3 regions of the Dysgonomonas sp. ZJ709 genome follow, and region 3 is predicted to be linked to each of the others. Evidence: riboswitches for the same ligand, from Rfam matches in the RefSeq annotation. Region 3 holds a riboswitch; each other region holds the start of a gene.

Region 1 (11,172 bases), on a different contig from region 3:
CAATGTTATCTATGGCGTAGCCTATGGCAAGAGGGATAAGGCTGCCACGCTTGCGTATAATCATTACGAGGATGGATATACAATATTAATGTTGAATCCTTACTCGGGAGATTACATTTATAAGCAGACATTGAAAGGCGATTTTTTCAGAATCATTCTTGCAGGACATCGTAGTCTGTGGTTGCCTTACGATATTGGACGTCCTATTGTAGGCTGGTCGGTTCTGGTATTTGTTATTGTAACTATTTCGGGAATCGTACTTTGGATACCTAAAAGATGGAATAGAAAATCGTTGAAATCTATTCTTACGATCAAGCGGAAATCAAATTCATATAAGCTCAATTACGATTTGCATAAAGTTATAGGATTCTATGTGGCACTGATCGCCCTTATAATATCTATAACCGGTCTGACATGGAGCTTCAAATGGTTCGCAAATTCTTATTATACTGTTATCTCGGGTGGAGAAGAACTGAAACAATGGAAACCGGCTTTGTCTGATACGACATTGACAGCCTCGACTCTCAACTTGGATGATCGACTATGGGATCAGGTGAAGCAAGAGTATCCGATAGGAGAGCAAGGTACATTTATGTTCGATTTCCCTAACAAGAAAGCGGATGCTTATCGCATTTGCTTCAATCCGGCGAATGATGATACATATTACAAAAGACATTTTCGTTTCTTCGATCAGAACACGCTGGAAGAACTCGAAGGTGGTGGTATCTATGGCACTGCTTACGAAGATTCGTCTGCCGGTGATAAGCTTTATCGTATGACCTACGATATTCATGTTGGAGCTATTGGCGGACTACCGGGTAAGATAGTCGTTTTTCTTGCAAGCTTAGGTATTGCCAGTTTGCCGGTCACCGGATACATCATTTGGCATAAGAAAAGAAAGAAATCAAAGAAGGGGAAGAAATAGATATATAAACTTTCTACCGATAAAAAGCAGATATAATTAATATGAATTATATTTGCTTTTTCTTTTATACGAAAATATCTACACATAGCTTGAAAACAATAAGATGGAAAAACTTAGATATCTGAAACTAGATGCTTTTATTGCCGGAGAGTCTAATGGGAATCCTGCTGCATGCATATATCTTGAAAAGGATCAGATTTTATCTGAATCTGATATGCAGAATATAGCTAAGGAGCATAAAGGCTTTGTGTCCGAAGTTATTTACTGTGCTATGGTTGATAGCTCTTCGTGTAATTTGAGATATTACTCGTCGGAATGCGAAGTCGATTTTTGCGGACATGGTACAATTGCGTGTATGTACCATTTATTAAAAACGGATGAACAGCTCAAACAACTACCCGAAATAAAAATAAATACAAAAAAAGGCAGTTTAGTAGTTTATAACGAGCTTCAATCTTTAGATGCAGTTTTCATAACAGCTCCAAACCCCGAGTATTTATCGGTGACAGTTGCAGCAGAAGAAATCTCCGAGAATTTAGGTGTTATACAAAATATGCTTGATAAGCAATATCCTATTAATTTTATTAATGCCGGCTTAAGAACTCTTATAATACCGATTACCAATCTGGATAATATATTAGCCTTAAATCCAGATGAAGAAACATTGAAAGCTTTCTGTATAACAAATGAGATTGACATTATACTTGTTTTTACTACAGATGTAACTAATGAGAATAATAAGATAAGAACTCGTGTGTTTGCTCCTAAATTTGGTTATCTGGAAGATGTAGCCACAGGATCGGGCAATTCTGCTATGGGTTACTATATGCTTAAGCATAATCTATGGAACAGAGAACCTATTTCTATTGAACAAAACGGAGAACAAAACGCTTATAATGTAGTTAAATTAAAAATGAGTGAAAGAAAAGTTCTTTTTGGAGGCAGTGCTTCTGTGAAAATAGAAGGAACTTATTTTCTTAATACAAGTGATAAGTAAAATAAATACGTAGTGAATAAATCGACTAAGATAAATTTTATTCTACCATTCAAACCTCGCCGTCCGGCAGGTGGATTTCGGGTAATGTATGAATATGCCAACCGATTAGCAAAGAAAGGATATTCGGTTCATCTTACATATCCTATCCGTACACAGTATATGGAATATCGTTTGCCTTATGTCGCTCGTTATATTCTGTCTAAGGTAGAAGGCTTTCGTAATGACAAGTGGTTTAATTTCGATCCGTCTATTACGATGTCTTATGTTCCCCAAGTAGATGACAGATATGTAGTAGATGCAGATGTTGTAATTGCTACATGGTGGTCTACTGTCTTAGAAATGGGTAGGCTAGGTGCGGCGAAAGGTAAAAAGATAAATCTTATTCAAGGTTTTGAAAACTGGACAGGGCATGAAGACCTATTATATGCTTCGTACGATATGCCTGATACAACAAATGTTGTTGTAGCCTCTTACCTTAAAGAGATTGTAGAGCAGCATACATCTAAGCCTGTTGCATTAATATATAATGCTGTCAATAATAAAGAGTTTTTTGTAAAAGATAAAATAGAAGAGCGAACGCTTGCAACAGTTGCGATGACCTATTCTATACAAGAAATAAAAGGGTCTGAATATGGTCTGAAAGCATTAATGCTTGTGAAAGAAAAATATCCTGAGTTGCAAGCCTATCTATTCGGTGTGTGCCCTCAGCCGGAAGGTTTGCCCGACTGGATCAAGTTTTATCGTGCGCCAGATAATCTTTGCGATATATATAATCGTAATGCGATATTTCTTTCTAATAGTTTTACCGAAGGTTTCCCACTTACACCTGCCGAAGCTTTATTCTGTGGATGTGCATTAATTTGTACCGATATAGCCGGACATCGTGAATTTGCTATTGATGGAGAAACGGCTTTACTTGTTGAGGTGAAAAATGCAGAGCAGATGGCTGAAAGAATTTGTTATTTGATCGATAATAATGAAGAGCGCATCTCATTGGCGCATAGGGGTAATAATTACATTCAACGTTTTAGTTGGGAAAGTGCCATTGAGAAGATGGAAAATTTAATTAAACAGATTGTATAATATATTGAAGATTGTAAATATTTTGCACATTTACTTGTTATCTCTTAAATAATATATATTTTTGTAAACGTATTTGGTTTGGATAATTCATTTCGGATTATCTGATTAAAAGGGAATCAGGTGAAAATCCTGAACAGACCCGCTACTGTAAGTTCTAACGAACAACATTTTGACATTACCCTCGCCACTGTTAGAAACAGTAAGCAGTGAACAGTAAACAACAATTTGGTTGATAACTGATGACTGACAACTGATATGATGGGAAGGCCGTTCAAAATGAGAACAAGTCAGGAGACCTGCCAGACAAAATAAATATTCAGACTTTCGAGGAATAAAGTCTTGAGATCAAATGCACATGGTTGCACGTTTGTATTTATACATTTTGATTATCATTTCATTTCTTCTGTTAAGACTATTCAACTTTAGTCTGGATTAGTATTATACTAAATAAACTGATAATTATAATGAAAAGAAAGTACTTAGGTTTAGTGGCATTTTTTGCTTTGACTTTTACATTCGCATCATGTTCTGATGACGACGATGTAACAAATTCTGATGAAACGGTTGTAATAGAAAATGATAAAGCTCCGGCTACTATGGCTGCCGATGGTTTTTATATTTTGAATGAGGGTAATTTTACTACAGATAATGCCAGTTTAAGTTTCTTCAATAATGACGGAGCTATATCTTATCGCGCGTATGCTGCTGCAAATTCGGGAGAGACTCTAGGTAAAACAGGGCAATTTGCAACAATTTATGGTGATAATGTTTATATAGTATCGTTTGGCGGAAATAGGCTTGTAGTAGCAGATGCTAAAACATTGAAGAAGAAGGCGGCTATTGAAAATATTGCAGGGAGCGACAATGCGGCACGCTCTTTTGTAGGGGTGAATAGTAAGAAAGGCTATATATCTACTAATAGTGGAATTAGCCTCTTTGATATTGAGCAGTTGAAAGTAGGTACAACTATTGCTGGTATTTCCGGCGAAGTTGTTAATATGTGTCTTGCAGGTAAATATGTATTTGCAGCTGTTATCTCGGAAGGTATTTATGTTATAGATACTTCAACTGATAAAGTAGAAAAAGTTATAAAAGACAATACAATAAATTCAGTTGCACAAAGCAAGGACGGAAATATTTGGGCTGGTGCTACCAGTAAACTGATTAAGATAAATCCATATACATTTGAAGCAACGACAGAAGTTTCGTTTTCAGATACCCATATCGAATATTCTTGGAATGTAGGGAGTTTTTGTGCCAGTACTCAACAAAATGTTTTGTATTGGAAAGATGGGAATAAAGTTGCTAAATATGATATAAATAGTAAATCGCTTAATTCAGCATTTTATACGCTGGGTAAGCATGATAATGGTGACCAGCTTCTTTTTTATGGTGCAGGATTAAGAGTAGATCCTTTAACCGACAATATAGTTTTGTCAATGACAACAGGTGTATGGGGTAATGATATAAATGTAGTACAGTTATTGACACCTCAAGGAGCATTGAGTAAAACGATAAACGTAAAAGGAGGTGCAGATAATACCGATTACTATTGGTTTCCGGCTATGCCATTCTTTAAAGACGTAAACGCTCCTGCTATATTGACTAATCAAATCGTGTTGAAGCCTAACGAAGAAAAGACAATTGATCTGAATGAAGTAATTATAGATGCCGATAACGCATCATCATCTATAATTAAGAGTCTGCTTACTTCGTCTGCTGAGGGTGATATTGCTCAATATGAATTGCAAAAAAATATGCTGACCCTGAAATCTTCGGCTAAGACCGGAAAGATGGTTATTAAACTACAAGCAAATTCAAATGGCAAGATCGTAGAAAAAGATATAAGAATAGATGTCAGAAATTGACGCTTGTTTTATTTGTGTATAGGTAAAAGAGAGAGGCTGTTCGTGGTGGAACAGCCTCTCTTGATTTAAGCCCTTTTCGGATTCACTACTTTACTTAATTTATTTAGATCATATCAGTGCTTCTCTTGATGAAATTGTTCAGAGCTTCACCTTTCAGCATGCCATTCGATAATAGAGCCAAATCGATAAGTTGACGTACGGTTTTGCTTTCAGCTGCATAAGCCGTTACAGCATCTTTTTCTTTGCCCTCTACATCTGCCATAACCTTTTTGATCAGTGGATGTTCGGTATTCAATACCAAATTGTAATTATTAGGCATTTCACCATAGAACGACATTCCGGTTTGCATAGCAGACATCTCTCTCATACGACGCATAAACTCGTTTTGAGTGATTTGTATTGGCTGCGCTTTTTCACCTAATGCTTTATAATCGATTGTAAACTCTGTTTTCTCAATTTTAGGAAGTTGAGAAGTGAATGTTTCGCTCAATTCTTCTTTTTGTTTATCGGTGAGATTAACCTCTACTGCGTCTTCCTTTGCAATAAGATTGTCAGCTGTATCGCTATCTACACGCACGAAGCGGCTTTTCTCGAATTTTTGTTCAAGTAGTCCGGCCATGTGTACATCTAGCTGCCCATCGAATAAAATTACATCATATCCCTTTTCGGTAGCATTGTTAATATAGGTATATTGCTCGTCTTTATTACTTGCATACAAATATATCAGATTACCTTCTTTATCTGTTTGATCGGCAGATATAAGTGTCTTATATTCTTCGAACGTAAATGCTTTTCCATCTGTATTTTTTAGTAGACAGAATTTTTGAGCACGATCGTAGAATTTCTCGTCAGTCAGCATGCCATATTCGATAAATACTTTCAAGCTATCCCATTTTGCTTCAAATTGGGTGCGATCGTTTTTGAATATTTCCTCTAATCTGTCAGCTACCTTCTTTGTGATGTGATTAGATATCTTTTTCACATTCTGATCGCTTTGCAGATATGAACGGGATACATTCAACGGAATATCCGGAGAATCGATAACACCATGCATCAGTGTTAAGAACTCAGGAACGATTCCTTCTACCGAATCGGTTACGAATACCTGATTGCTGTATAATTGTATCTTATTTTTGTTGAGATCTACATTGCTCTTTATTTGAGGAAAATATAAGATACCTGTCAGTTTGAACGGATAATCGACATTCAGGTGAATCCAGAACATCGGTTCGTCAGACATCGGGTATAGATCCTGATAGAATTTTTTATAATCTTCGTCTTTCAGGTCTGCAGGTTTACGTGTCCAGATTGGATTCGTGTCATTGATTATGTTGTCTTCTTCGGTTTCTACCGATTTGCCATCTTTCCATTCTGTTTTTTTACCAAAAGCAACAGGTATAGGTAAGAAGTGACAATATTTCTTTAATAAACGACTGATTTCACCTTCTTCAAGAAAGTTCTTGTTCTCATCATCTATATATAAGATAATGTCGGTACCTCTTTCAGCTTTTTCTACATTCTCCAATGTATATTCAGGAGAACCGTCGCAGCTCCATTTAACAGCCTGAGAATCTTCCCTGAATGATTTAGTAACGATTTCTACCTTTTGTGATACCATAAATGAAGAATAGAAACCTAACCCGAAGTGTCCGATGATAGAATTCGCGTCATTTTTATATTTATCGAGAAACTCATTTGCAGAAGAGAAAGCTATCTGATTGATATATTTTTCAATTTCTTCGGCATTCATTCCTATACCTTTATCCGATATAGTGAGTGTACCTTTCTCTTTATCAATGCTTACACGTACAGTGATATCTCCAAGTTCTCCTTTGAATTCGCCCAAAGAAGAGTATGTTTTTAGCTTTTGTGTAGCATCTACTGCATTCGATACTAATTCACGAAGAAATATTTCGTGATCGCTATACAAGAATTTCTTTATGATGGGGAAAATATTATCGGTTGTAACCCCAATTTTGCCTTTTTGTTCCATAATGATATTTTAAGTTATTAGTTATATTATTTTGATTCTATTAAAGCAAATAAGATGCCAGACAGATCGGACGTGTCATATTGTCTTGTTAGATCCTTAATGTTCTTAAAATGAATAAATTATTGAGGGCTTAAATTGTTAAAAATAGGCTTATTTTGGCTGATAGATTTTTTTTATGTCATATTTAACATGTTTTCTGCATGTGTTAAATATCTATTAATCAATACATTAATTTGTAGCTATTAGTTGTTTTGACAATTGTTTCTTAAAAAAACTATATTTATTTCATTTTAACTAAAAAAACTCGTTACATTTGCTTTATAATTAATAAGAAATAAAGATTCTTATGACTTGAAAACTAATGGATTATTTATCACGCTAAATACTGAAATTATGAACACAACTAATCACAAAAATAATAAAGAGTTTGAAGATAAATTAGTCGATCTTCAAAACAATATGATGAATTTTGCATTAACTCTTACATCTAACAGAGAGGAAGCAAAAGATTTGCTACAAGAAACAACACTAAGAGCGCTTGATAATAAAGAGAAATATTATGAAAACGTAAATTTCAAAGGTTGGGTGTTTACTATTATGCACAATATATTTGTGAATAACTATCGTCGTGTGGTTCGTAGCCAAACAATGATAGACCAAACCGAAAACCTGTACCATTTGAATATGCCTCAGGATTCAGGCTTTGATACTCCTGATGGTGCTTATACAGTGGCTGAGATTACAAAAGTGATCAATAGTTTCTCTGACGAGTACAAGGTGCCTTTTACAATGCATGTTTCAGGGTATAAATATGAAGAGATTGCTCAAAATCTTGTTTTACCTATCGGTACAGTAAAAAGTCGTATTTTCTTTGCAAGAAAAAGACTGCAAGAATTGTTGAAAGATTACAGATATCAAGATAAAGACTAACTTCCGATATAAGTTCGCAAAAGGGTCTGCAATACAATATTGCAGACCCTTTTTATTTTGAGAAATAAACCTCTTTTAATAAATAAAACAAATGTTATATCACGTTTATTTATTAAGTTTGTACAAGAAATTATAAATAATCACGATTTTAATTAAGTTTATATGCACAATTGGTTTGAATGTAAGGTGAGTTACGAAAAAATGCTCGAAAATGGAATGCAAAAGAAAGTAACAGAACCTTATTTGGTTGATGCCTTATCTTTCACTGAAGCAGAAGCACGCATTACAGAAGAAATAAGACCATATATAACAGGCGAATTTACAATAGCAGATATAAAAAGAGCAAAGCTGTCGGAGTTGTTTTTTAATGATAATGGAGATCGCTTTTTTAAAGCTAAAGTTTTCTTTATCACACTGGATGAAAAAAGTGGATCAGAAAAGAAAACTGCAGTGCAAATGTTGGCACAGGCCTCTGACCTTAAGGAAGCTCTTCGAGTAGTTGAAAAAGGTATGGAGGGAACGATGGCCGATTATACTATTGGATCGCTAGCCGAAACATTGATAATGGATGTTTTCCCATATTCGGAAGATGCCAAAAGGAAAATTATATTGACTTAAGTTTAGTATTTGGTAGATGAGTGTTGCTGAAAATATAATAAAAATAAAAAAAGACTTACCAGCTAATGTAAAGCTTGTTGCTGTATCTAAATTTCACCCGGCAGATACTGTCCGCGAAGCTTATGATACAGGGCATCGTATTTTCGGCGAAAGCCGAATGCAAGAACTGAGTGAGAAGCATCAGCAACTGCCCGACGATATAGAGTGGCACTTCATAGGCCATTTACAGACAAATAAAGTAAAAGCTATAATTCCATACACTCATGCAATACACAGTGTAGATAGCTGGAAGCTATTCGCCGAGATAGAAAAGCAGGCTGCAGCATTTGAGAAACCTATATGCTGTTTACTGGAAGTGCATATTGCAAAGGAGGATAGTAAATATGGTTTTTCTTTCAACGATTGTCGGCAATTTATGGAGCAAGGCGAGTGGAAGAAGTACAAATATGCTTATATTGGTGGTTTGATGGCAATGGCTACTAATACTGAAGACGAAACTCTGATACGAAAGGAGTTTAAAAACCTAAAATCTTTCTTTGATGAACTGAAGGCTAACTATTTTTCAGAGGATGATTCGTTCTCCGAAATATCAATGGGAATGTCAGGTGATTATAAAATTGCTGTAGAAGAGGGATCAACTATGGTGCGCATAGGTTCGTCCATTTTCGGAAATCGGGAGTATTAATGCAAAATACAAAATAGATTATGAATATACAACAGTTGGAATATATTATCGCCGTAGATAATCATCGGCATTTCGCTAAGGCTGCTGAAGCGTCTTTTGTAACTCAACCTACCCTGAGTATGATGATTCAGAAGCTTGAGGATGAGTTGGGGGTGAAAATATTCGACCGTAGCCAGCTACCTGTTCAACCGACTGTTATTGGTACGCAGATTATCAATCAGGCACGTGTTATCGTTTCGCAGGTTAAACAAATAAGAGAAATTATTCAGGAAGAAAAAGGTGTTGTGCAAGGGATATTCAAGTTGGGTATAATCCCAACGATTGCTCCTTACCTTTTGCCAAAACTAATGCAGATTCATGACAAGAATGGTTTCGATATAGTACTTGTGATAGAAGAAACTACGACAGGGCAGATAATAGATAAGCTACTGAATGGTGCACTTGATGGCGCTATTTTGGCCACACCATTGAAAAATGATAAGATTAGCGAGCATCCGATTTACTATGAACGATTCTATGCATATGTATCTCCCCGCGAGACTTCACTATATGCCAAGAAAGAATTGGAAGAGGATGATTTGAATGTTAATCGTCTATGGTTACTCGAAGAGGTTCATTGTTTCCGTAGTCAGATATTACGTATTTGCAACACTCGAAAACGTAAGAGTTCTCATTCTTTATTCTCGTATGAGGCCGGAAGTATCGGGACTTTGGTAAACATTGTCGACAACAATAGTGGATTGACTATAATACCCGAAATGGCGATTGAAGAACTGTCTGAAAAACAAAAGAAGAATATTCGTCCATTAAAAGGGATGAATCCTGTTCGTGAGATCAGTCTTATTACCCGTCGCGAATTTTTGCGCGAGCGCGTACTTGATATAATTATTTCGGAAGTGAAAGAATCTGTGCCTAAAGAATTATTAAATCCAGATTTGAAGAAATTTGTTGTGGATATTTAATGAATAGTATACGAGAGTTGTATTATTGAATATAAAAAGAGTGATAGAAAATAGACTATCACTCTTTTTTTGTTAGATTCATCTTAGGTATTGTTATAATACCGAGGTGTTATATATTACATAATACCGAAGTGTTATATATTACTGGATATAATTCCCAATAGTTAATGATGAAGATATGCTTTCAGTTGATTTCTTTGTTTGGTTATATTCTGTTTCACTGATAACTTTGACATACTTATCGGTAAACAGACGTCCTTCCCCGATAGGTATTAGAGTAGAGTTTCCATAATTTTCTTTCATAATTATGACATATTCATGGTTCTTTATACCAATTATTTTCCCTTCATTATCTCTATCTAATTGTCCTGATAGTACAGTGAAGAAAATATGATCCCTTCCCGGACTAGAAATTTTCTCATCAAGGAAAATAGTAAAATTATCTCCTTCACCAGAGATAAAAGTACCTTCCGATTCATGTTTGGCTCTAAGAAAATCGGTATTAACTATTACTTCATGTGATTCCATATCAATATTCAATCCCTGTAGGTTATAGAATTTCATTTTATGATCTACAGGATATGTATTAAGCATAGCATCTCCATCTATGGTTGATTTCTCGCATAGAATGTGAGCTCTATAGAAACCTTCGATGTTAGGAGGATTTACCCCTCTATAGATTGTAGCTTGAAGTTTATTGAGCAATACATCTTCCATTGCTGGGGTGACAATTTCATTGTATCTGTCTTGTTCTAGTTTGACTAATAAATTGTCATCATTGCTATCATTGTCATCACTGCTACAAGAATAGCTGGCGATAATGAGAACCGATAAAATTAAAGAGAATGTAGCTGATTTTAAAAAATGCATTTTTTTCATGTAAGTTTGTTTTTGATATATTAAGGATGCAAAGTTAGTGCTTATATTTTAAAATATATAAGTATTTAATAAATGAAAAAAAGAAAGTAGGAAAGATCTTGGTTGATGCTCCTTAATGCTGAATAATCAGAGGATAATCGACAAAATATTCTGTCGAATTGTAATCTGCCGTTGAAAAAAGTGTATAAAGATTGGCAACCTGTGCAATTATTACGGGAAAAGTTTTATCTTT
Region 2 (11,172 bases), on a different contig from region 3:
AGTGATGAATTGCTGGAAAGGTTTATAGAGCAATATATAAATTCGCAAACAATGTCGGAAATTCTGTTTACCTGGCATGGAGGCGAAACATTGATGCGTAATATCGGGTTCTACAAAAAAGCAATTGAACTTCAACGGAAATACGGAATAGGACGACAAATAGACAACTGCTTGCAAACGAACGGAACATTGCTTACTGATGAATGGTGTAAATTCTTTAAAGAGAATAATTTCCTGATTGGAATATCTATTGACGGACCGCAGGAGTTTCACGACGAATACCGTAAAACAGCAGATGGTCGTCCTTCATTCTATCAGGTGATGAGGGGTATTAATCTATTGAAAAAGCATGAAGTAGAATTTAATGTAATGGCAGTAGTAAACGACTATAATGTAGATTATCCGCTCGAATTCTATAACTTCTTCAAAGAGATAGACTCTCGTTATATTCAGTTCTCGCCCATTGTAGAGCGATTGGAGAATGGCGAAGTAGCATCATGGAGTGTATCGCCCGAAAAATGGGGCGACTTCTTGATTGCTATTTTCGACGAATGGGTAAGAAAAGATGTCGGACAATTTTATATGCAGCATTTCGATTCCGCATTGGCTAATTGGGTCGGGCAAGATCCCGGCATCTGTATATTCGCTAAAACATGCGGGCATGCAGGAGTAATGGAATTCAACGGTGATGTATATAGCTGTGATCATCTGGTCTATCCCGAATATAAATTGGGTAATATTCATACAGATACATTAACGGGGATGATGTATTCTCAAAAACAACTGCAATTTGGATATAATAAGCATGATAAGTTGCCGACTCAATGCAAAGAATGTGATGTCAATTTTGCATGCAATGGTGAATGCCCGAAGAACCGTTTTCTTACGACATCGAATGGTGAACAGGGGCTGAACTATCTATGTAAAGGATATTATAAATTCTTCAAACACATTACTCCTTATATGGAGTTTATGAAAAAAGAGTATGACTCCGAGAGAGCACCTGCCAATGTAATGGAAGCTATCAGGCTAGGTCACCTAAGGTAGACAAGCGAAGTGAAAAGAACTAAGGAAGGCAGCAAAGTATTTTGCTGCCTTCCTTATTGTATGAAAAAACTATGCGAGATTATTTGCTATTCATTCTATATGTTAAAGCGCCAGAAGGACAATCGTTTATTTGTGCAATTAATTGATCGTTGGTGGCATTCTTTATCTTTATCCAAGGCCTGTCTTTCGGATTATATACCATCGGTAATGATTTGACACAAATACCTGCATGCTGACAGAGTTCGGGTTTCCAGATTATTGTCAATTCCCCGTTCGAATATTCAATTTTCTTTTCCATAGTAGTTTTTTTAGAGATTGATAGTTGATATAACGTGAGTTTGATATAAGCATTATATAATTATGAAATATGAATTAGCATCGATCTTTCGTCCTTTCAGTTCGGGATGACAGAGAGAATAAAGACTTTGTTATCCTTTTCCTTATTTCGAATTCACACTATATTAAAAACATCTGAAAGCTGTATTTTGTTCCCATTGTGATTAAGGATAAAGATTTGGCTGTTCACATCTAAGTATAGCAGCCTCTCATTGGAAGGGGAAAGGGGAAGAGAGGTTAAAATATAACACTAAATACCCTCTTTTACTTATCCGAAAAGAAAACCCGAATATTGACTCTTTTTTATACCTTTGCGCTATTAACAAAGCATCTTTATTATATGATTGAATATATCCCGTTTCTAATTATCGTACTCACAGTTATATCCAGTTTGTTCGGCTTTAATAATGCCGAATTTTTCGATAGGTACAAGTTCAATGTAGGAGCTATTCTGGGTAAATCCCGCCAATGGGATCGCCTTTTATCATCGGCATTTCTGCACGGTGATTATATGCACCTCATATTTAATATGTTGACCCTATATTTCTTCTCTGATGCTATCGTCAGTGTATTTGGGGTATGGCGCTATCTGGCAATTTATTTTGGATCCATTGTCGGTGGAGGGTTGTTATCTTTATGGATACACCGTCGCGAATATTACTATAGTGCTATCGGCGCATCGGGAGGAGTTGTAGGTGTATTGTTTGCCTCTATTACTATCGATCCGCATATCGGTATCTATATACTTTTTATACCTATCGCTATACCGGGATGGGTATTTGGAATCGCTTATCTGGCTTTCTCGATATACGGGATGCATTCGCGTACGGGCAATATCGGACATGACGCCCATCTGGGTGGAGCCGCTGTCGGACTTATCCTTTCGGTTATATTTGCCCCGATCCTTCTAATGGTTAATGCCTTATATATTGGTTTAATGGTTATCCCACTGATCGTTCTGGCATATTACATCTGGAAAAAGAAATAAAATCTAAAATTTAGCATTTAACAAAAGTTAATATTATCTCTTAAATAGAGCAGAAAAAGCAACGTTCTAATTGAACATAGCATCTGTATCTTTGTTATATAATTACAATAATTTAATCCAACAGTTAAACAATGAGCAACGAAAAAGATCTTATCCAGTACGATGAAGACGAGGCTGTAAAATTCATACAGAACTATCTTCCTCAAGAAATGAAAGGTAAATATTCAAGCGACGAAATCAATTACATTATCGACATCATCTACGATTTTTACGAAGATAAAGGTTTTATGAAAGAGAATGTAAACGAAGATTCGATTGTAGATATCGACGAAGATGAGATGGTTGAATATGTATTGAAAAATACAAAGAAAGACAAAATTAGCAAATTCGAATCTGAAGAGATCGCCTTCATCATACAAGGTGAACTTGCTTATTGCGACTCTATCGGATTATTTGAATAAAGAGATAAATAATAAATATTATTGATTATGAAAAGATTTTCATTTTTTGCAGCAATAGCACTTAGTTGTGCAATTTTATTTTCTAGCTGTGGAGCTAGTAATACGGTGAAAGGCGGAGGAATTGGAGCCGGTGCCGGTGGCGCTCTTGGAGCAGGTATCGGAGCTATTTTTGGTGGTGGCAAAGGTGCTGCCTGGGGTGCAGGTATCGGAGCAATAGCCGGTGGTGCAGCCGGAGCTGTTATCGGAAATAAGATGGACAAGCAAAAAGCCGAACTTGAAAAAATAGAAGGTGCTCAGGTTGAGTCTATCAATGAAGGACAAGCAATTAAAGTTACATTCGAATCGGGTATCCTATTTGCTACAAACTCTAGCACATTGAACCCATCGTCTCAAACAGCCCTTGCAAATTTTGCAGCATCATTAAAGAATAACCCTGATACAGATGTTAAGATTTATGGACATACAGATAGCTCCGGTAACGATGCTATAAATAACCCATTGTCTGAAAAACGTGCGCAATCGGTTTATAACTTTTTACAATCAAAAGGTGTAAACGGTGCTCGTATGGAATCGCAAGGATTTGGTTCTTCTCAACCAGTTGCTGATAACAGCACTACAACAGGTAGAGCTCAAAATCGTCGTGTGGAAATTTTAATTTTACCTAACGAAAAGATGATTCAAGACGCACATGAAGGTAAATAATATAACCTTGGTTTAGATTATATAAAAAGCCCCGATAGAATTTTCTATCGGGGCTTTTTATTTTTGAATATAGACGTTACTTTTCTATTCTATATTTTGTGTTCTTTGTGATAAGAAATAAAAGCGATATGCGCATGCTTTTTATTCAATAAGTTTTATATCCAACTCGCGTTCAATAATACTCTTCTTAAATCGATCGAAATACTTCGTCCAACAAAAGCAATCAATAATTTTTATGATAATGCACCTCAATTGACGATATTGAAGTGGCTTTTTTACGGTTCTGAAAATACATTTACGGTCTTGATGCATTTCCATTTGTAACCCAATATGTTAATCCTATACCTTTGTAAAAAAGTAAAATTGCACTTTATTTATATTTTGAAGGTGTAGACTTTATTGATGTTCAATAGCGATAAAACTCAAAAACTATGGAAAAGAAAGTATATTTAATCCTATTAGCGGTATTTCTACTTAATTACACGCTTTCAGGACAAGTAACTATCGGTAGCGGATTTGGTCCTGTGCAAGCTGCTCTTTTGCAAATTAAAGATCAAGAGCCAAAAGCAGATAACATCACTTCGCAAACAGGAGGGATTGTATTGCCTCGTGTGAAATTGCTTAACGCATCCACGCTCGAACCATTCATTTCTACGGGCGATACTGAATGGATCAATGCTTCTACATCGAGGGTGAAAGAATTACATACAGGTCTAATGGTATATAACCTTAACACAGCAGCTCCTTTTAAACAAGGTATCTATATTTGGGATGGAACTATTTGGAAGTACTATACGACAAGTAGCGATATGCAAGTACTCTCCTCAGGCAGTGGTACTACTTTAAATAGTGGTAAAGTCGATCTTGGAGGAGATTTGACCGTCAATACCACCGTCAATCTCAACAGCAAAACACTAGGTTTTACAAATGGTAGTATCGGTATTGGCACAGAAACGCCCGATGCCAGTGCAGCATTGGAAATCAATGCAGCCAACAAGGGTTTTCTTCCGCCCCGAGTGACACTTACAGCTACCAATAGTACTTCGCCGATTACGTCTCCGGCAGTCGGATTAATTGTTTATAATACGACAAATGAGTCAAGCGGAGCAACAGCCGTATACGCCAATAATTTATATACTTGGGACGGGACAAAATGGAGTCAATTAATCAATCAATCCACTTTTGACAATACATTGCAATCTTCATTAAATAATCTCGGGGTACCCAGACCTGCCGTATTTCAGCTACAGTCAAATATTCCAAATTTTTTAAGCACAGTGATCGTCGGCGCAAGTACTAAAGTTCCGATGGCGATGTTAGTAAACAATCTGTTAGACGATATTTCCTTCAACCCTGGTACTAATACTGTGACTTTCAAAAGAGGAGGACTGTATACAATGACTCTTGTGTACGAAGCCGAACACAATGGCTCTGGATGCACTCTAGCTTCATATATAGTCGATTTTCCCGATATGAATGGGGCTAGAGGAGATGCACCAGTCAAATATACCCGTATCCACTCAACGGCAGCTTTTACTCAAGGAGCTTTATCAAATCATGGAGGAACGATAACTTGTACGGCTTTTATTCCAACCGGTAGGACTTGGCCAATACAACTAGGCAGAGGGCAGTCGGGTAATTGTACAGCTCTGGGTTGCACTTTAATTGGGAGAAGCACCCATTTCGTAATTACCAAAGTAGGAGATCTGCCTCCAGCTGGTGTTAATTAAAAAATCAGATATCGTTAGTGTCATCATCGGATAGGTACAGATGAAATGTATCGGAGTTTGAAGTTTTATTTTTTACCTATAAAGTCGTCTGTCTTTTTTATTGCTAAACCAATTGTTTTAGATAAAATACTCATACTATCGGCCGACCTTAATTTATAAAACTACGTTGTGTTGGAATGAGGCCAAAAGTTCGACTTTTGACCTCATTCATTTTTATAAGAGGGCACAACTTTTTCTCTCTTTCATCCCAACTTGTAGAAAGGATATCTTATCGAACTCTTTCTATTTTATATGTAGATCTTCTGCTCCTGTAATTTCTGTCGATATTTCTCCTGTCCATCCTGCTTCCTGGTTGATTGCAGTATATACTTTAATGAAATCGATGCCGGGAAGATTTACCTTTTCGCCTTTTGTATTCACTGCCCAATCTATATCGATAGCAGAAGCATCATTGTCATTCGGGTGGTTATCTGCATAACCCCAATCGTAGGCATACGATACCCAATATGTGCCATCTCCACTTTCGTCGACAGCATTATCTGCTAAACGGGTGCCCTTGAACGTAATTTCATCTTCGGTAATCCATTCAGGGAAATAACTTTGAGAGTGATTCAAGTCTTTTATCTTGTAACCCGAACCACCTTTGTTGTCGGTCCATCTGATATATTTGTTACTGGGTGCATTCTCTTCGGATCTGTAATAAGTTATTTCGTAATCTTTTATCGTGGCAGATTTACTATATTCACTTCCTGCTATTTCATACCATTCGTTATCATCTGGTTTCCCATTTTTATTCAGATCGTATGCAACCATAATTATACCCGGCTCGCAGCTTCCACCTTTTCTCTGATCGTTAGGGTTTGGGTTTGTAGCAGAATAAATGGCGTTGCCTTTCACTCTGAAATCTTTTTTCCCTTGTACGTTCTGGATTGTATGGTCGAATCCGAAAACAATGTATCCGCCAAATCCGCCGAGGCTCACTATTCCGCCATTAATTCCGATGATTTCTTTTTCTGCTTTAGCTATCATCCTTTCTTTCGTATCTCCGTTTTCATATCTGGGAGCTTCATTTACAAACTGACCAATGGCCGGCATAAAATCGTAAACTTTAGTTATATAAGGGCTGTATGTGATGATCTCTTCGCCACCATCATTATCATCAGAAGAGCATGCTGCAAATCCGAAAACAAAACCAGTTATTAGAAATGCCTTTAAGGCTAATCGAAAATTTCTCTTTTTCATTATCATGGATATTTTAGTAATATTATAGTTGATTGTTATCTATTTTTAGGGACAAATGCAATATGCGCCGGAATGTTTCCTGCTTGGGTTTTCCACTTTAGTTTACCTTCGGGTGTGAAACAATATATGTATCCTGTAACTACGAAGTTCTGTACATCAGTCAGATATATTTCTTTTGTGTCAGGATTAATGCCTAATCCATAAGGCAGCATAATTTGTCTTTCAGAGCCATCGGAAATAAAGTTGTTGGAAACAATCTTCTTATATCGGGTGTCCAGAATACTGTAAGTCGCATTCTTGTTATCCGGAGCATTAAAGAAATAGAGAGAGTCGCCCGATAAACGCATATTGGTGACTGGTATATCCAATTCATCTGTAACAGCATCGGTTTTACTATCTATCACATAGAGTTTGGATGGAATAGTCGAAAGATTGCCCCGCGAATTTACATATATATAGCCTCGTTTGTCTATTACCATGCGATGGAGATTAATACCTACATCTATCTTCTTTATCTCCTCAAAAGTATTGAGATCTATTACTGATACAGTCTTATCATAGTTTGGAGCACGATAGCCACCCGAATTCGCTACATATAGTTTGCCATTATGAACTACCATCTCTTCGGGTTGATAACCTACATTTACCTTACGTGTAAGAGTGAGTGTTGTAGTGTCTATCTCAGCAACAAAGCTTATTTGCGCATTTGGATCGACTGATATATTTGCAGCATACGAACTAACGTAGGCTTTCCCTGCGTGAAAAGCTAAATAACGACAGTTGGGAACAGTTATTTCGGTGATTCGTTTGGCAGATCTCGCATCCATTATTTCGATCTTGTTCGAATTGTTGATTACTGCATATAGTTTATTTCCATATACTTGCAGGTCGTTGCCTACATCACCCAATTCTTTGACTACACCCGGGTTGTTTTCTGAATATATGTCGCGATAATATAGTCCGGTCGGGTATTCGAAGTAATCGATTGTAGCTTTATTCATCCCCATATTTCCTTCGTTGAGGAGATAGAAGCCCATCATCTTACTATTGCTGACCGGTGGTGTTATCTGTTCTTGTTCCGACAGATAAACCATTTCGTCATCTCTGCACGAAGTTGATAGCAGGATACAGATAAAAGAAAAGATATATGCTATATTATAAAGCTGTTTCATATTTCGATACTTAAAATAAATCTGAAATTGCGGCCGGGCATCGGGAAATTTAATACTACGTCGTAGTATTGGTTCAATGCATTATTTACTTCTATGGAACTTTTTACTCTGTAACTTTTGAAATTGAATGTTTTCTGTACTGACATATCGTGGGTATACCATGGCTGTATATGATTGCGTTTAATGTTGTTTATTCCACCATCATAACGTTCACCTACGTATATAAAACTATAATTCATATTCCATGATTCATATCCTGCGTTAAGAATTGCCGAACCGCTATGCCATGGTGTATAGGGAATCTGGTCGCCATACGATGATAAACGAGGTTCGGTTTTTGTGAAATCCTGCGCCTTGGAATACGAGTAGGTGAGGTTTGTACTTAAACTTACTTTACCTATATGTCCTTGTAAATTGGCTACTACATCCAGACCTTTATTTTCTACTTTTCCCATATTGGTCATCATCCATCTGAAATTGCTGTTTGTGGGCGATGCGATGATTTTATTTTCGATATCGAGATAATAGGCATCCACTTGTAAAGTGAAAGCGTCCAGATTACTTTTTTTAAATTGTTTATTGTAACTGAATCCAATATTATATTGATTGGTGTATTCCGGCTTCAGATCGCTATAACCTATTTCGGCATAATATAAATCGTTGAAAGTCGGCATTCTGAATACACGTTTGTAGAATGCACGTAGATTGAAGTCATGCTTTTCGAAAGGCTTGTAGCCGACCACTATCGCAGGTGTTATTTCAGATTTATTGGGAGATGCCTTGCCGTTTCTTACAGATTCTTGCACAAATGAACCTAACAAACTGGCCTGTGCTTTTACCTTATTTACTTTTACCGAACTGGCTAAAGCAACAAGTGTTGTGGTGCGTTTCGGGTAAGCGAAATTATCGTAATTGCTCATCGTTGCGTTCAGTTTGTTCCATTGGAAATCTGTAGATAGGGATATATCCCACCACGAAGTCGGCGAATACATATTGATAGCCGACAAGTAAACCTCTTGCTGATAGTACGTATTATTGAACGATATTCTGTCATTGACAACCTCCCCCATAAACAAAGTGGTGTCGTTCGATAGATAATGTGTATAATCGTATGCAAACTTACCTTTGAGTTGGAATTTGTATTTAGGAGTGAAATCTTTGTTATAACTCGATTGGGCAAAGAAGTTTTTATCCCATAACCTGTCACCATTATAAAATACATTGTTGACTATTGCTCCGGGCAGTCCTCGTTCCGAATCATAATAGTATATTTTCGATTCCCAATAGCCATCGGCAACTACTCCATATAAGCCTCCTTCGATACGGAGAGCTTCTATGTCGCTATTCTTACGGGTGGCGGTTGTGTCGTAAGCAATAGACCCGTCTGTATTCACCCGTTTGTATCTGAATTTATACTTCCCATCCGATTTGATGTATTCTGAACTTAAATTCATACTCAATTTACTGCTGAGTTTCTGTTCCCAACGAACAGAGGGATTGATAAGTTGTATCGATCCGGCTTTATATCTTACGAGGAGATTTGTTTTCTTATCTTTTTCAAATTTCGGTTTTTTAGTTCGCAGATAGATAGATGCTGCCGACCCAAAGTCTCTTGCCGACTGAAATGTTTCGCTTTTTTGTCCGTTATACAGTGATAACTCTTCCATATCGTCGAGGGAGAAACGACCTAAATCGACTACTCCGTTTTGTGCATTGCCCAATTGTATTCCATCATAAAATACGCCGACATGATGCGTACCCATATTGCGTACATTGACTGTCTTGATACCACCTATACCACCATAATCTTTTATCTGTATACCTGCAAAATAGCGAAGCGCATCCGAGACGGTGTGGTTGCTTAGCTGTTGTAGCTTAGTACCTGATAATCGTTGTGTCGGAATCACTTCTTGAAAGGGTTTAGCAATGACGATGACTTCTTTCATCTGCTGTATGCTGTCTAACAGACCTTGTGCATAAAGGGATGTTGTGCAACAGTAAAGTAAACAGATGGATAGAAATCGTATTATGTTTTTAAACATTCGCTAGTTTGAATAATTGATCAAAATAGCTTTCTCTTGATGTGGATTGGAATAATTGCGCATGCAATATTTGCAGAAAAGAATCGTAAGTATCTTACTACTTCTGATAATATTCTCCAGCCTCATACCTCGAAAGCTTTAAATATAAATATTCTGGCAGGTCTTCTGACTTACTCTTGTTTTGAATATCCTTCCCATCTTATTAATTACGACAGTGGATTTTGTCCATTCAAAACATAGTAGAGCTTACAGCAGCGGGTCTGTTCAGGATTTTCACCTGATTCCCTTTTCATTACTTGTCCGATAAATACGGATTTGTAACACCAAAATGTTGGTACAAAGATAGGGTATTAAATCGATATGCGTTGGTAATTTAGAGAAAAATGCATTGAAGCCCACTACTACTCACCCTCAATTCGTTTTGATATATAGAAGATTATGTGAAAACATATTAGAATCCCCCACGGCATTGCTCGTAGAACAATATGAGATAGCAAATGTTGTAATATGTAGTGAATCTACGAATTTGTGATGTCTGGATACTTATACGGCAATTCCATAATATAAAGGGTGGCTTTGCTTATAATCGTTGTTTAAAGTTATAATATTTAACCCATATTTTATGTATGTCATAATTCCTCATATAGCAACAGAGAGTGTAACCAGCTCATCTAAATTCTGGATACTACAGTATCTCCATGATGCATTATCAGGTATTGGAGTCAGTATCAAAGTGTCTAATGTTATTGTTTTCACTGTTGCATTTATATCCCTAATCGTTATTATATGGTTATTGAACATTATAACCTCAAAGCTATCCTCTGTTTTTAGACGGAAAGAGGAGTCCAACATGAGATCCAAAATATACAATGTATTGGTTCAGAAGAAATTTTTTAACCGTCTGATTGTACTTGCTGCGATTATTGTTGTCTTTTTTAGTTCCGGAGTTCTATTTTCGGGATTCTCAGAAAGTTGGATGCGGTTTGAGTTTGCGATTTCTAAAATTGTAGTGGTATTCTGGGTCTTATTAGTATTATCTTCACTTTTGAATGCGTGGGAGTTATTCTTCAAGATTCACCCCAAGACACAGCAAACATCACTCAAGGGTTATATTCAAATTATTAAAATTATATTGGGGATTATAGGTGCAATTCTTATTGTCTCAATAATTGCAGATAAAAACCCATCGAATCTATTTGTTGGTTTTGGAGCTACAGCAGCTTTTATTTCATTGATTTTCAGAGATACAATTTTAGGCTTTGTAGCCTCCATACAGCTTTCGTTTCAGGATATGATACGCCTCGGAGATTGGATCGAGATGCCATCAAAGAATGCAGACGGAGTTATTGTAGATATAAATCTTAGTTCGGTAAAGGTGCAGAACTGGGATAACTCGGTTACTATGATACCTATTTACACGATGGTAACCGATTCATTCACAAACTGGCGTCG
Region 3 (11,172 bases):
CAATCGAGTAATAGTTCGAAGTTTCAGGTTTTAAGTCCAGATTTCCTACAGTAACAGTTTCTTTTGTGCCATATGACTCATAGTAAAGCTGTTTTAAATCGGGAACTCTGAATCCTGCTGCATACGATGCCCTGAAATTTACGTTATCGAGCGTATACATTGCTGACAATTTAGGTGTTAATTTACTATTGAATGTTTCGTGATATACATATCTGATACCCGGTACAAACTGTAATTTATTATTCAGCAATCTTATTTCGTCCTGTGCATAGATAGCTGATGTATAAACATCTTTCGATCCGTCTCTTACATCAGTTTCATTTTTCAGGTAATCGATTCTATATTCGGTACCGACTGAAATTTTATTATATTGTCCGGCATTAAATACACCTTTCAGATTGGCATTATAGTATTTTTGACGACGAACAAATACTTCATCTCCGGCTACGACTCCGGTTTTCGTATTATCAGCTATATATACTTGCGAATAATCAAAGTTGTCTGTATTCAAATCCAATGAGATAACACCTTCATTTTTGAGAAGATATTTACCACCCAAACCGATCGAATAATCTTCGTATAGCATATTATATGCTGATACACTTGGTACGCGTATATATTTTTTATCATAAAGACTACCTTCCACATACACGCTTAATTGTTTTGTTGGAGCAACAGAAAGCTTCTGACTTAATATATCGGAGTAAAAGCGCATGGATGCTTGCGCTTCGGTATCCACGAGTTCGCCTGTTTTACTGTCTACTGTTTTCGAGTTTAATTGCCATCCATCTGATTGATTCCGTTGGTATGCCGTAGAAGATGAAAATATTCCCAGATTCAAATCTACATTTATACCTTGAGTAAACTGTCCATATTCCGAATAACGTGTATTACTCGATGCGAAAATTTTCTCTTTACGCTTGTCGGTAATAATGTTTACTACACCGGCTATGGCTTCCGAGCCATAAAGAGACGATGCAGCACCTTTAAGTATTTCGATACGTTTCACATTATTCATATTGATACGTGAGAGGTCGATATTTCCACTTACATCACCTGCAAGCCTTCTACCATCTATCAATATAAGAATATACCTATTGCTTAAACCGTTTAGCTGCATATATGTACCCATAGCATTTGGGCTGAATGTAAAGGATGAATTAAGAGCAATCATTGCATTCTCAAAAGTAGGAATATTCACATTTCTTAATTCCTTCTGCGATATTACTTCTATTGCAACAGGCGATTCTTGCAAACGGCGATGTGTTCCTGTCCCTGTAACAACAACTTCATTGAGATTTAGAAATGATTTTACTAATGTAAGTACAATATCTTCTTTCGAGCCATTTACATCTAGACGAGTAGCTTCGAAGTCCATACGACTAGCTCTTAGAGTGTAGTCCCCATTCGGGACATTGTTCAGTTCGAAAAAACCATTTGCATTGGTAACTGTTCCAATTGTCGTTTTTTCGAGGCGTACTGTAGCATTTGCAATTGGACGGTCAGTTTCGTCGACTACCCTCCCTTTTAATGTGATTTGTGCACATAAAACATTAACAAAACAGCACAACAATGCTGTAAAAAATACTTTCTTCTTCATTGAGAATAAATAGAATAAGATGTTAATAACTTATACTCTTGACCCCGAGAGTACATAAATTAATGTATTTTGCCTGGCAGGTTTCCTGACTTACTCCATTTTGAGCGCCTTCCCATCATATCAGTCATCAGCCATCAGTTATCAACGAAATTGTTGTTTACTGTTTACTGTTCACTGTTTCTGACAGTGGCAAGAGGGTTGCTCAAAACTTAACAAGAGTTTCACAGTAGCGGGCACTGTTTCGGATTCTAACCGAATTCCCTTTTAATACAAAAGATGGATATCTTTTTGTATCACCTAAGCAGATGCAAAGGTAGGATTTTTATACTTTTTATAACATATATTAAAGAAAATAGATGTCTATTATAATATCATAAATTAAATCTATATCGTATAATTTCTAATCACTAAAATAAATATTTTTAAAATTGTAATTTTTCTTATATATTTACAATTTAAATCTATAATTAAAAACACCATAAAATAATTCTTCTCTATTATCAACTTAAATATAACAACATGAAATTAACTATCAAGAGTATAATGATGTCTGCGACAGCCTCATTAATGCTATTCAGTTCTTGCTCAAGTACTGAGCCCAACACCCTAACCGCTGAAGAAGCAGCTGACGGTTGGGTTTTATTATTCGATGGCAAGACGATGGACGGCTGGCGCGATTACAACGACTCCGTACTAACCGAACCATGGCATGTAGTAGACGGCTGCATCCAAGCCAAAGGTGACGGAAGTGATGCCAGCGGTTACATCGTCAGTGAAAAACAATACGAAAATTTCGAACTATCGTGGGACTGGAAGCTATCTAAAGGCGGAAACAGCGGTATGCTATACCATGTAGTAGAGCGTCCACAATTTGCAGTACCTTATGTCACAGGACCTGAATACCAACTGATAGACACCCCTAACTTTCCCGAACCACTCGAAGACTGGCAAAAACTAGGCGTAGACTATGCCATGCATTTACCAGACACAACATTGATGAAAGTAAATCCCTACGGAGAATGGAATAACTCGAAAATCATATTTGATAACGGTCATGTGGAACATTGGCTGAACGGCGTGAAAATATTAGAATTCGAAGCATGGACAGACGATTGGTTCGACCGTAAAAACAGTGGTAAATGGGCACATGCTCCTGAATATGGTTTAGCAAAAAAAGGCGTATTCTGCTTACAAGACCATGGTTACCCGGCATCTTTCCGCAATATAAAAGTAAAAGAACTTCCACGCAAATCGAAAGAAGTATCACTCTTTAATGGAGTCGATCTCAAAGGCTGGGAAAAATACGGCACAGAACTATGGTACGTGAAAGACGGATTATTAGTATGTGAGAGCGGTCCCGACAAACAATACGGTTATCTGGCTACCCGCGAGTATTATGATGACTTCGACCTATCAGTAGAATTCAAACAAGAAGCAGACGGAAACTCAGGCGTATTTATTCGATCATTCATCGAAGAAGACGTAAAAGTAAACGGATGGCAAGTAGAAGTAGCACCAAAAGGTCACGACACAGGCGGCATCTATGAATCTTATGGTCGAGGCTGGTTAATCCAAATACCAGACGAAAAAGAAACCATTCTCAAAGAAGGAGAATGGAATACACTTCGCATCAAAGCCGTTGGAGACAATGTAACAACATGGTTGAATGGCCAAGAGATGGTTAACTTCGATGATGCTAAGATTGGAGCAGGCCAAGGCCGTATCGCCCTACAGATTCACGATGGTGGCGGTATAAAAGTATTATGGAGAAATCTAAATGTCAAAACATTGTAATATATAACTGTAATAACATATAATAAAGGCTGCATAGATTGATCTATGCAGCCTTTATGTTTTATATAAATTATATACAGATTACTTAGTAGCTGAAGATTGTACTTTATCAAGAACACGTAAGTAATTACCGCCCCATATTTTAGCTATATCGTCTTCTGAATATCCTTTTTCTATTAGCTTTACAGTAATGTTGATTAAATCGTTCGCCCCTGAGCAGCCTATTACGCCTCCACCACCATCGAAATCGGAGCCGATACCTACATGGTCTATACCTGCTACTTTAGCGATATGGTCGATGTGATCGATAACATCTGTCAGACTCGCTTTTTTAGGGTCTTTATTTACAAACATGTCTACAATTGCAACTTGTACTACTCCACCATTCTTAGCAATGGCACGCAGTTGATCGTCAGTCAGATTTCTGTCTTTATTACATAATGCCCGAGCCGACGAATGAGTTGCTACAACTGGCTGAGAAGATAGTTTTATTACATCCCAGAAAGTGCTTTCTCCCGAATGAGAGAGATCGATAATCATTCCCAAGCTGTTCATCTCGCGTATCACATCTTCACCAAATGGACTTAACCCCTTCCACTCTTGGGTAGATGCAGCATTCGATGTATCGCAAATATCATTGTCCTTATTGTGACACAAGGTCATATAACCGACGCCCATTTTCTTGTAGCGAGCCAGATTACTAATATCTTTACCTATGCCATAACCATTCTCCACACCGATAAATACAGCTTTCTTACCTTCTCCTTTCAATCTGATAAGATCGTCTTTTGTGTATGCAATATCACACTTATCTTTGTTCATGCCCACTTGCTTATGTACCCCTTCTATCAAGCCTGTGATATAGTCGACAGCCTTTTGCGAAGAAGCTTTATCTCGTTCACCTTGTCTTATATAAGCAGCCATATAGACACCATCCAGTTTGCCTTCTTCCATTTTAGGTAGGTTTACCTGATTAGTATCTCTGTTAGCAATATTAAAACCCGTTTTCTTAAATTCTAAAGGCGTATCTGTATGCGTATCAACAGATAGAATACGTTGATGTATTTCTTTCGCCTGACGATAAATATTAGCTTCTTTTACCATAAATTTAAATATTTCGAGCATCGTCTTATCGCCACCCATTACATGAGCTTCGGGATGCCATTGGATTGCTAAAATAGGTCTGTTGGGATAAGCTTCGATTCCTTCTATGACACCATCTGTAGCGGTTGCAACGGCTTTAAATCCGGGTGCTACATCTTTTACGGCCTGATGATGGAACGAGTTTACAAACAATTCTGTTCTATCATCCACAATAGTAGCTAATTGCGAACCGGGAGCGACTGATACATAATGTGTTCCTATTTCACGAGCTTCGGTTTGTGAATGTTTTATACTCTTATTTTCGTACTGAGAAGGAATATCCTGAATGAGTGTACCTCCGAATGCCACATTGATTAATTGTTCGCCACGGCAAATGCCAAGCACGGGTACATTACGATCTGTTGCAAATTTAAGTAGCATCAGCTCATATTCATCTCGCAAAGTATCTGTATCTAACGTTTCTGTATTAGGTTCTTCGTTGTAATATGCAGGATTAACATCACCACCACCCGAAAGAACAAGCCCATCGATACGTTTTACGATATCTAATAGTGTAGCAGCATCTGTTGTTACTGGTATGATAATAGGAATACCACCTGCTTTTACAATAGATTCTGTATAAGCTGTTGCAATCCGCGAAGCATTGTTATTACTGTAACTAGCCGAAACGCCTATATAAGGGGCATGATATGTTCGATGATTTGTAGCAGCAGAATCTGTTACATGAAATATTTTTTTCAAGCTCAGAGCATCATTTGATTCCTGTGCGTTTATCGATCCGCTAGCGAATAGAGAGCAGAGGATAGTGCTAAATAAAAACTTTTTCATATTATGTTATCTTTATTTTAATCAACATTTTCAGTAGCAATTTGTTTAACCCAATCTTTACCCTCCGATAAGCGGGTTACTAATAACGAACATACTACGTTTCCGGTAGAATTGAGTAAAGTTGCAGGAATATCTACAATAGTGGCTATGATTAATAATGTACCTGCCAGTTCGGGTGAAAATCCGAAGATAGAGCAGATCAGTAACTCGCCTGTCATTCCGCCACTTGGGATAGCACCAACAACAGCACCGACAAGCAAAGCTACTCCTATTATCATAAACATATTGGATGATACCATAGACTCCTGTCCGAAGATAGTAAGTAGAAAAATAATCTTAATGATAGCTGACATTACCGAACCGTCTTTGTGCATATTTGTTCCTAATGGAATTACTGTCTCAGCTATATTAACAGGAACGCCCATCCGTTTAGATGCTTCTATATTGACAGGTATACAAGCGGCGCTCGATGATGTTGCTATGGCTGTCAACGAAGGGGTCAGCATATTTTTCCAAAATGAAACAAATCCTTTTTTACCCCCTGCCAGAAGTACATAAATTGAGTTTACACCGAAAAAGATAATGCATGTAAGTATAAGATATAAAAGGAAAACATGCAGATAACCATTTAGTATCTGTTCGCCGAGCCTCCCTACTGTATTGGCAAAATAACAGCCAAGGCCGATAGGTGCGGCATACATTATCATGTTCATCATTTTTAAGATGACATTGGTCACAGCATTCAGCAAATCGGCTACCTGTTTACCCTTGTCTCCCGAAAAAGCTGTTGCCATTCCAAAAAGAATAGAGAATATAATAAGCGGTAGAAGGTTTGCTTTAGTAAGTAAATGAGTGAAATCGGATACGGTAAATGTTTTTACGAATATCTCGCCCGATGTCAGTTGATTTACTTGTAGCTGGTGTACGGTATTTGCTAAGAAATCGGATTTATCTATTCCTTCCAGCGGATTGTAGAATAGGGTGAAAATATATGCGACTACAGCAGCTACAAGAGCTGTTGCCATAAATACGAAAATAATATTACGTATCACTTTCCCTACCATGTTCGACTGCTTCATATTACAAATGGCAGACGATACACTGAAAAATACTAATGGGACAATAAGTGCAAATATGAGGTTAAGGAATACATCCCCTACAGGTTTTACTATTGTTGCTCCTTCGCCGAAAATAACACCACTGATACCTCCTATTAAAATACCTCCTATCAGGCAAATGGTGAAAGCGTAATTCTTTAGAATATTCATCTATATAAGTTAACTATTTTTCCAACTGTAAAACTACACTTTCTTTTTCAAACAAGTTGTTTGTCAGACTCTATATTTAGCTTACAGGAAGATGGTACGACTTGAAAATATCCTCTGCGTGTTTTATTTCTTCATTTGTTGGCGATTGGATATCTTTCAATTGATATTGTTTCCCTATTTGTTCCCATTTGTGAATACCCATCTGGTGAAAAGGGAGTATATCTATTCTTTCTATATTGTCGAACTGAGAAACATATTTAGCCCAATCGTGAAGGTCTTTCTCGTCATCTGTAAATTGTGGAACGAGCACATAGCGTAACCACACAGGCTTTTTTATTTCATGCAAATACTCTGTGAAATTCAATGTAGGTTCAAGAGGTCTTGCGGTGAGATCATTATACTTGTCGGGATTTATGTGTTTTATATCAAGCAAAACAAGGTCTGTATATTGTAATACTTCCTTTATCTTATCATTCAGCAGATAGCCAGAAGTATCTATAGCTGTATGTATACCTTGTTTTTTGCATAATTCAAAAAACTCCAGTATAAAGTCCGGTTGTAGTAGTGGTTCTCCGCCCGATATTGTTACACCGCCATTCTTTATAAAACTTTTTACTTTCGATACTTCTTGAAAAGCATCTTCAGGACTTATCTCATATTTATAATCATTCATCTTCCAAGTGTCCGGGTTGTGGCAATAAAGACAACGCAGAGGACAGCCTTGCATGAAGAATACAAAGCGGATGCCCGGACCATCTTTTGTTCCGAAGGATTCATAAGAATGAATATAGCCTTTCATTACATATCTTTTATAAATAAACAGAGAGGACATATAATATGTTCCTCTCTGTTCAATTTTTTTTTATTATCAGAACGATGCTGTGATGGTTCTGTTGATAACGTCTAACTGCTGCTCCCTTGTTAGCTTGATAAAGTTTACAGCATAACCCGAAACTCGTATTGTTAATTGAGGGTATTTCTCAGGATGATCCATTGCATCGATCAATAAATTACGATCGAATACATTTATATTCAAATGCTGCCCGGTCTGTAAGAAGTACCCATCCATCAAGCCTACCAGATTCGATTTCCTTTCTTCGGTACTCTTACCCAATGTACCGGGTGTAATAGCGAATGTATAAGAAATACCATCGTTGGCATCCTCGAACGGAAGTTTAGCAACGGATGATAAAGAAGCGATAGCACCTCTCGTATCACGTCCGTGCATAGGATTGGCTCCCGGACCAAATGGTTCACCCGAACGGCGACCGTCAGGCGTGTTACCTGTTTTCTTGCCATACACTACATTAGATGTGATAGTAAGTACCGACTGTGTAGGAATAGCGTTCTTGTACATCTTGTGCGTACGAATCTTATTCATAAACAGTTCGACAATATCTACTGCAAACTTGTCTGTATTATCATCGTTGTTGCCGAATGGAACATAAGAACCTTCTACAACATAATCGACGGCATCACCGTTTTCGTCACGTATCACACGCACCTTTCCATATTTGATAGCAGCAAAAGAATCGGCTACAATAGAGATTCCCGCAATACCAAAAGCTTGTGTACGTCGAACATCGACATCGTGCAGAGCCATTTCCAGAGCTTCATAAGAATATTTGTCATGCATATAGTGAATAATATTCAGTGCTTTAACATAGGTTTCGGCAAGCCAGTCGAGAAGCTTATCAAATTTTGTCCATACTTCATCAAAATCGAGATAATCACCTGTTACTTTTTCAAATATCTCAGGGGTTACCTGTACTTTTGTTTTCTCATCTTTGCCACCATTAATAGTGTATAATAATGCTTTGGGTAGATTGGCTCTTGCACCGAAAAATTGCATTTGCTTACCAATATCCATTGGTGAAACACAACAAGCAATACCATAGTCATCACCGAGCTGCACTCTCATCAAATCGTCATTCTCATATTGTAGCGAAGATGTATCAATAGATACCTTTGCACAATATTTTTTCCAAGTCTCGGGTAAATCCTGACTCCAAAGAACAGTGAGATTTGGTTCGGGAGAAGGTCCAAGATTATATAATGTATGTAGAAGGCGATAACTGTTTTTAGTCACCATGCTTTTACCCGACATTGTCATCCCTCCTATCGACTCTGTTACCCAAACCGGATCGCCAGAGAATAATTCATCGTATTCGGGGGTGCGAAGGAAACGGACAATACGCAGTTTCATTACGAAATGATCCATTAGCTCCTGTGCTTGTTCTTCTGTAAGAATACCACTCTTAATATCTCTTTCTATATAGATATCCAGAAATGTAGATACCCTACCCAAACTCATTGCAGCGCCATTCTGGTCTTTAATTGCACCTAAATATCCGAAGTATGTCCATTGAATAGCTTCTTGAGCAGTTCGGGCAGGTTGGGAAATATCAAATCCATAAGAGGCAGCCATACGCTTCAAAGCTTTGAGTGCTTCTATTTGTGAACTCAATTCTTCGCGCAAACGGATAAGGTCGTCAGTCATTTCAGTCGGATCACATTCCTCAAATCTGATTTGACGCTCTGTCAATAGCCTATCAACACCATAGAGAGCCACACGGCGGTAATCACCGATAATACGTCCTCTACCATACGCATCGGGAAGCCCTGTTATAATTGCATTGCTCCTAGCCTTACGTATACTATCGGTGTAAGCTGCAAATACGCCTTCGTTGTGGGTTCTCCTGTATTTGGAGAATATCTCAGATACAGTGTCGTCTATTTTATAACCGTATTCGGCTAAACTTTGTTTTACCATGCGCAGACCACCGTTTGGAAAAATGGCACGCTTAAGGGGTTTGTCTGTTTGGATACCTACTATTTTTTCAAGGTCTTTATCAATATAACCTGCCCCATAAGCATCTATTTGAGATGGTATACGGGTTTCGGCATCATAAACTCCTTTGGCTTTTTCTATAAGAAACATTTCGCTCAATAGTTTCCATAGTTTATTAGTAGCATCGGTAGGTGCTGAAAGGAAATTTTCGTCACCGGTATATTCTGTATAATTCTCTAATATAAAATTGTTTACATCGATATCTTTCTTCCATCGTGTACCATTAAAACCAGTATATGAATCCATATCTATAGAGTGTTTGTATAAATGTTGTACAAAAGTATATAACTGGGCGTTCATATACAATCTTGTCGAAAGATTATAACAATCGTTGAGTATAATTAACCGGTAGATAATTGTATTTTCTAAAATATATTTGCCATTCACTAGCAACAACAAAACACATGTATTGAAAGGTAGCAGAATAAAATTTCAAATAATGAAAATAGTAAAGGGTATTTTAGTTTTTGTTTTACAAAATGAAAATTAAAGCTTTTGCATAGAAGATTTGAACCGAAATTAGAGTAAAAATATCACTGAAAAAGGGTTCGTTTTGAGCGCTTTTAATATAATTTTGAAGTGGAAAAATACTATATACAATCGTTCAAATAAAAAGAACTTTGTATTTGTCAAATACTATGATAACACAAATAAAAATATCACAAGGTTAAGCATCTTTATCAAATTAAAATTTGATAATTCTGTGAAAGTTTGTGTAAGGTGGGAAAGAGTCTGCGAAGTGATTTTGCGGACTCTTATTTTTTCTATAATTAGAGAATATCTATATTTGCAATTCTGTCTCTAATCTATAAATTATAGTAAAATGGCTCTCTGGAATCCCTGGCATGGTTGTCATAAGTTAAGTGTAGGATGCAGGCTTTGTTATGTATACAGAGGAGATGCTAAGCGCGGTATTGATAGCTCTATCGTTACTCAAACCAAAACTTTCGATTTGCCAACACGGAAAAATCGTAAAGGAGAATATAAGATTGTATCGGGTACAGAAGTAGCTACATGCTTCACTTCCGACTTTTTCGTAGAGGATGCTGATATCTGGCGGCAAGAGGCATGGCAGATGATAAGGGAACGAAGCGACCTTACTTTTCTGATGATAACGAAGCGCATCGATCGTTTCCATTTATGCCTTCCTGACGATTGGGGCGATGGCTATGAAAATGTCACGATTTGTTGTACTGTCGAAAATCAGGATAGAGCCGATTATCGTTTACCCATCTACTTGAATGCCCCCATAAAACATAAAATAATTATCTGTGAACCCATTCTTGAATCAATTGACCTGACCTCTTATCTCGATGCGAGTATAGAACAAGTGGTAGTCGGTGGAGAATCGGGAAACGGTGCCACAACTTGTAATTATGATTGGGTACTAACTCTCCGAAATCTTTGTGCTGAACGTAAGATTTCATTCTGGTTTAAACAGACAGGGGCTAAGTTTATGAAAGACGGACAATTATATAATATCCGTCGACACTTTCAGCATTCGCAGGCTCGTAAGGCAGGAATTAATATTTTGGAGCCAAAAAGAAAAAAATAGCATTACAATAGATTACCTTTGCATTATGAAAACAAAAATTCAACTAGATACAATATTGTCTAATCTGGGCATTGATGCCTTAAACGAAATGCAGGTAGCAGCTCAATCTGCAATAATTAACGAAAAGGATACAATACTTTTATCACCGACAGGCTCGGGTAAAACAATTGCG

What was found. Region 3 has a riboswitch for cobalamin ahead of G7Y56_RS11765 (TonB-dependent receptor). Riboswitches for the same ligand answer to the same signal wherever they lie in the genome.
Region 1: it holds a riboswitch for cobalamin, as region 3 does, so the genes downstream of both, G7Y56_RS08495 (DUF5074 domain-containing protein) here and G7Y56_RS11765 (TonB-dependent receptor) in region 3, are expected to answer to the same signal.
Region 2: it holds a riboswitch for cobalamin, as region 3 does, so the genes downstream of both, G7Y56_RS03320 (TonB-dependent receptor domain-containing protein) here and G7Y56_RS11765 (TonB-dependent receptor) in region 3, are expected to answer to the same signal.

What each region holds. Positions count from the first base shown of each region.
Region 1 covers NZ_JAAKEM010000009.1:96,389-107,560, reverse strand. Annotated here, with positions in the region: gene G7Y56_RS08510 (PepSY domain-containing protein) at 1-925, shown strand, start outside; gene G7Y56_RS08505 (PhzF family phenazine biosynthesis protein) at 1,029-1,922, shown strand; gene G7Y56_RS08500 (glycosyltransferase family 4 protein) at 1,935-3,005, shown strand; cobalamin riboswitch at 3,063-3,324, shown strand; gene G7Y56_RS08495 (DUF5074 domain-containing protein) at 3,470-4,873, shown strand; gene htpG (molecular chaperone HtpG) at 4,977-6,866, opposite strand; gene G7Y56_RS08485 (RNA polymerase sigma factor) at 7,260-7,796, shown strand; gene G7Y56_RS08480 (DUF4494 domain-containing protein) at 7,959-8,414, shown strand; gene G7Y56_RS08475 (YggS family pyridoxal phosphate-dependent enzyme) at 8,431-9,099, shown strand; gene G7Y56_RS08470 (hydrogen peroxide-inducible genes activator) at 9,120-10,061, shown strand; gene G7Y56_RS08465 (hypothetical protein) at 10,203-10,940, opposite strand.
Region 2 covers NZ_JAAKEM010000002.1:243,132-254,303, forward strand. Annotated here, with positions in the region: gene G7Y56_RS03280 (anaerobic sulfatase-maturation protein) at 1-1,047, shown strand, start outside; gene G7Y56_RS03285 ((4Fe-4S)-binding protein) at 1,127-1,345, opposite strand; gene G7Y56_RS03290 (rhomboid family intramembrane serine protease) at 1,724-2,371, shown strand; gene G7Y56_RS03295 (hypothetical protein) at 2,503-2,832, shown strand; gene G7Y56_RS03300 (OmpA family protein) at 2,860-3,534, shown strand; gene G7Y56_RS03305 (hypothetical protein) at 3,966-5,264, shown strand; gene G7Y56_RS03310 (PKD domain-containing protein) at 5,547-6,506, opposite strand; gene G7Y56_RS03315 (DUF5074 domain-containing protein) at 6,542-7,678, opposite strand; gene G7Y56_RS03320 (TonB-dependent receptor domain-containing protein) at 7,675-9,720, opposite strand; cobalamin riboswitch at 9,858-10,063, opposite strand; gene G7Y56_RS03325 (mechanosensitive ion channel family protein) at 10,343-11,172, shown strand, end outside.
Region 3 covers NZ_JAAKEM010000016.1:26,607-37,778, forward strand. Annotated here, with positions in the region: gene G7Y56_RS11765 (TonB-dependent receptor) at 1-1,600, opposite strand, end outside; cobalamin riboswitch at 1,658-1,916, opposite strand; gene G7Y56_RS11770 (DUF1080 domain-containing protein) at 2,120-3,394, shown strand; gene G7Y56_RS11775 (gamma-glutamyl-gamma-aminobutyrate hydrolase family protein) at 3,476-5,326, opposite strand; gene G7Y56_RS11780 (dicarboxylate/amino acid:cation symporter) at 5,344-6,594, opposite strand; gene pflA (pyruvate formate-lyase-activating protein) at 6,671-7,393, opposite strand; gene pflB (formate C-acetyltransferase) at 7,463-9,691, opposite strand; gene G7Y56_RS11795 (DUF5131 family protein) at 10,269-11,000, shown strand; gene G7Y56_RS11800 (DEAD/DEAH box helicase) at 11,026-11,172, shown strand, end outside.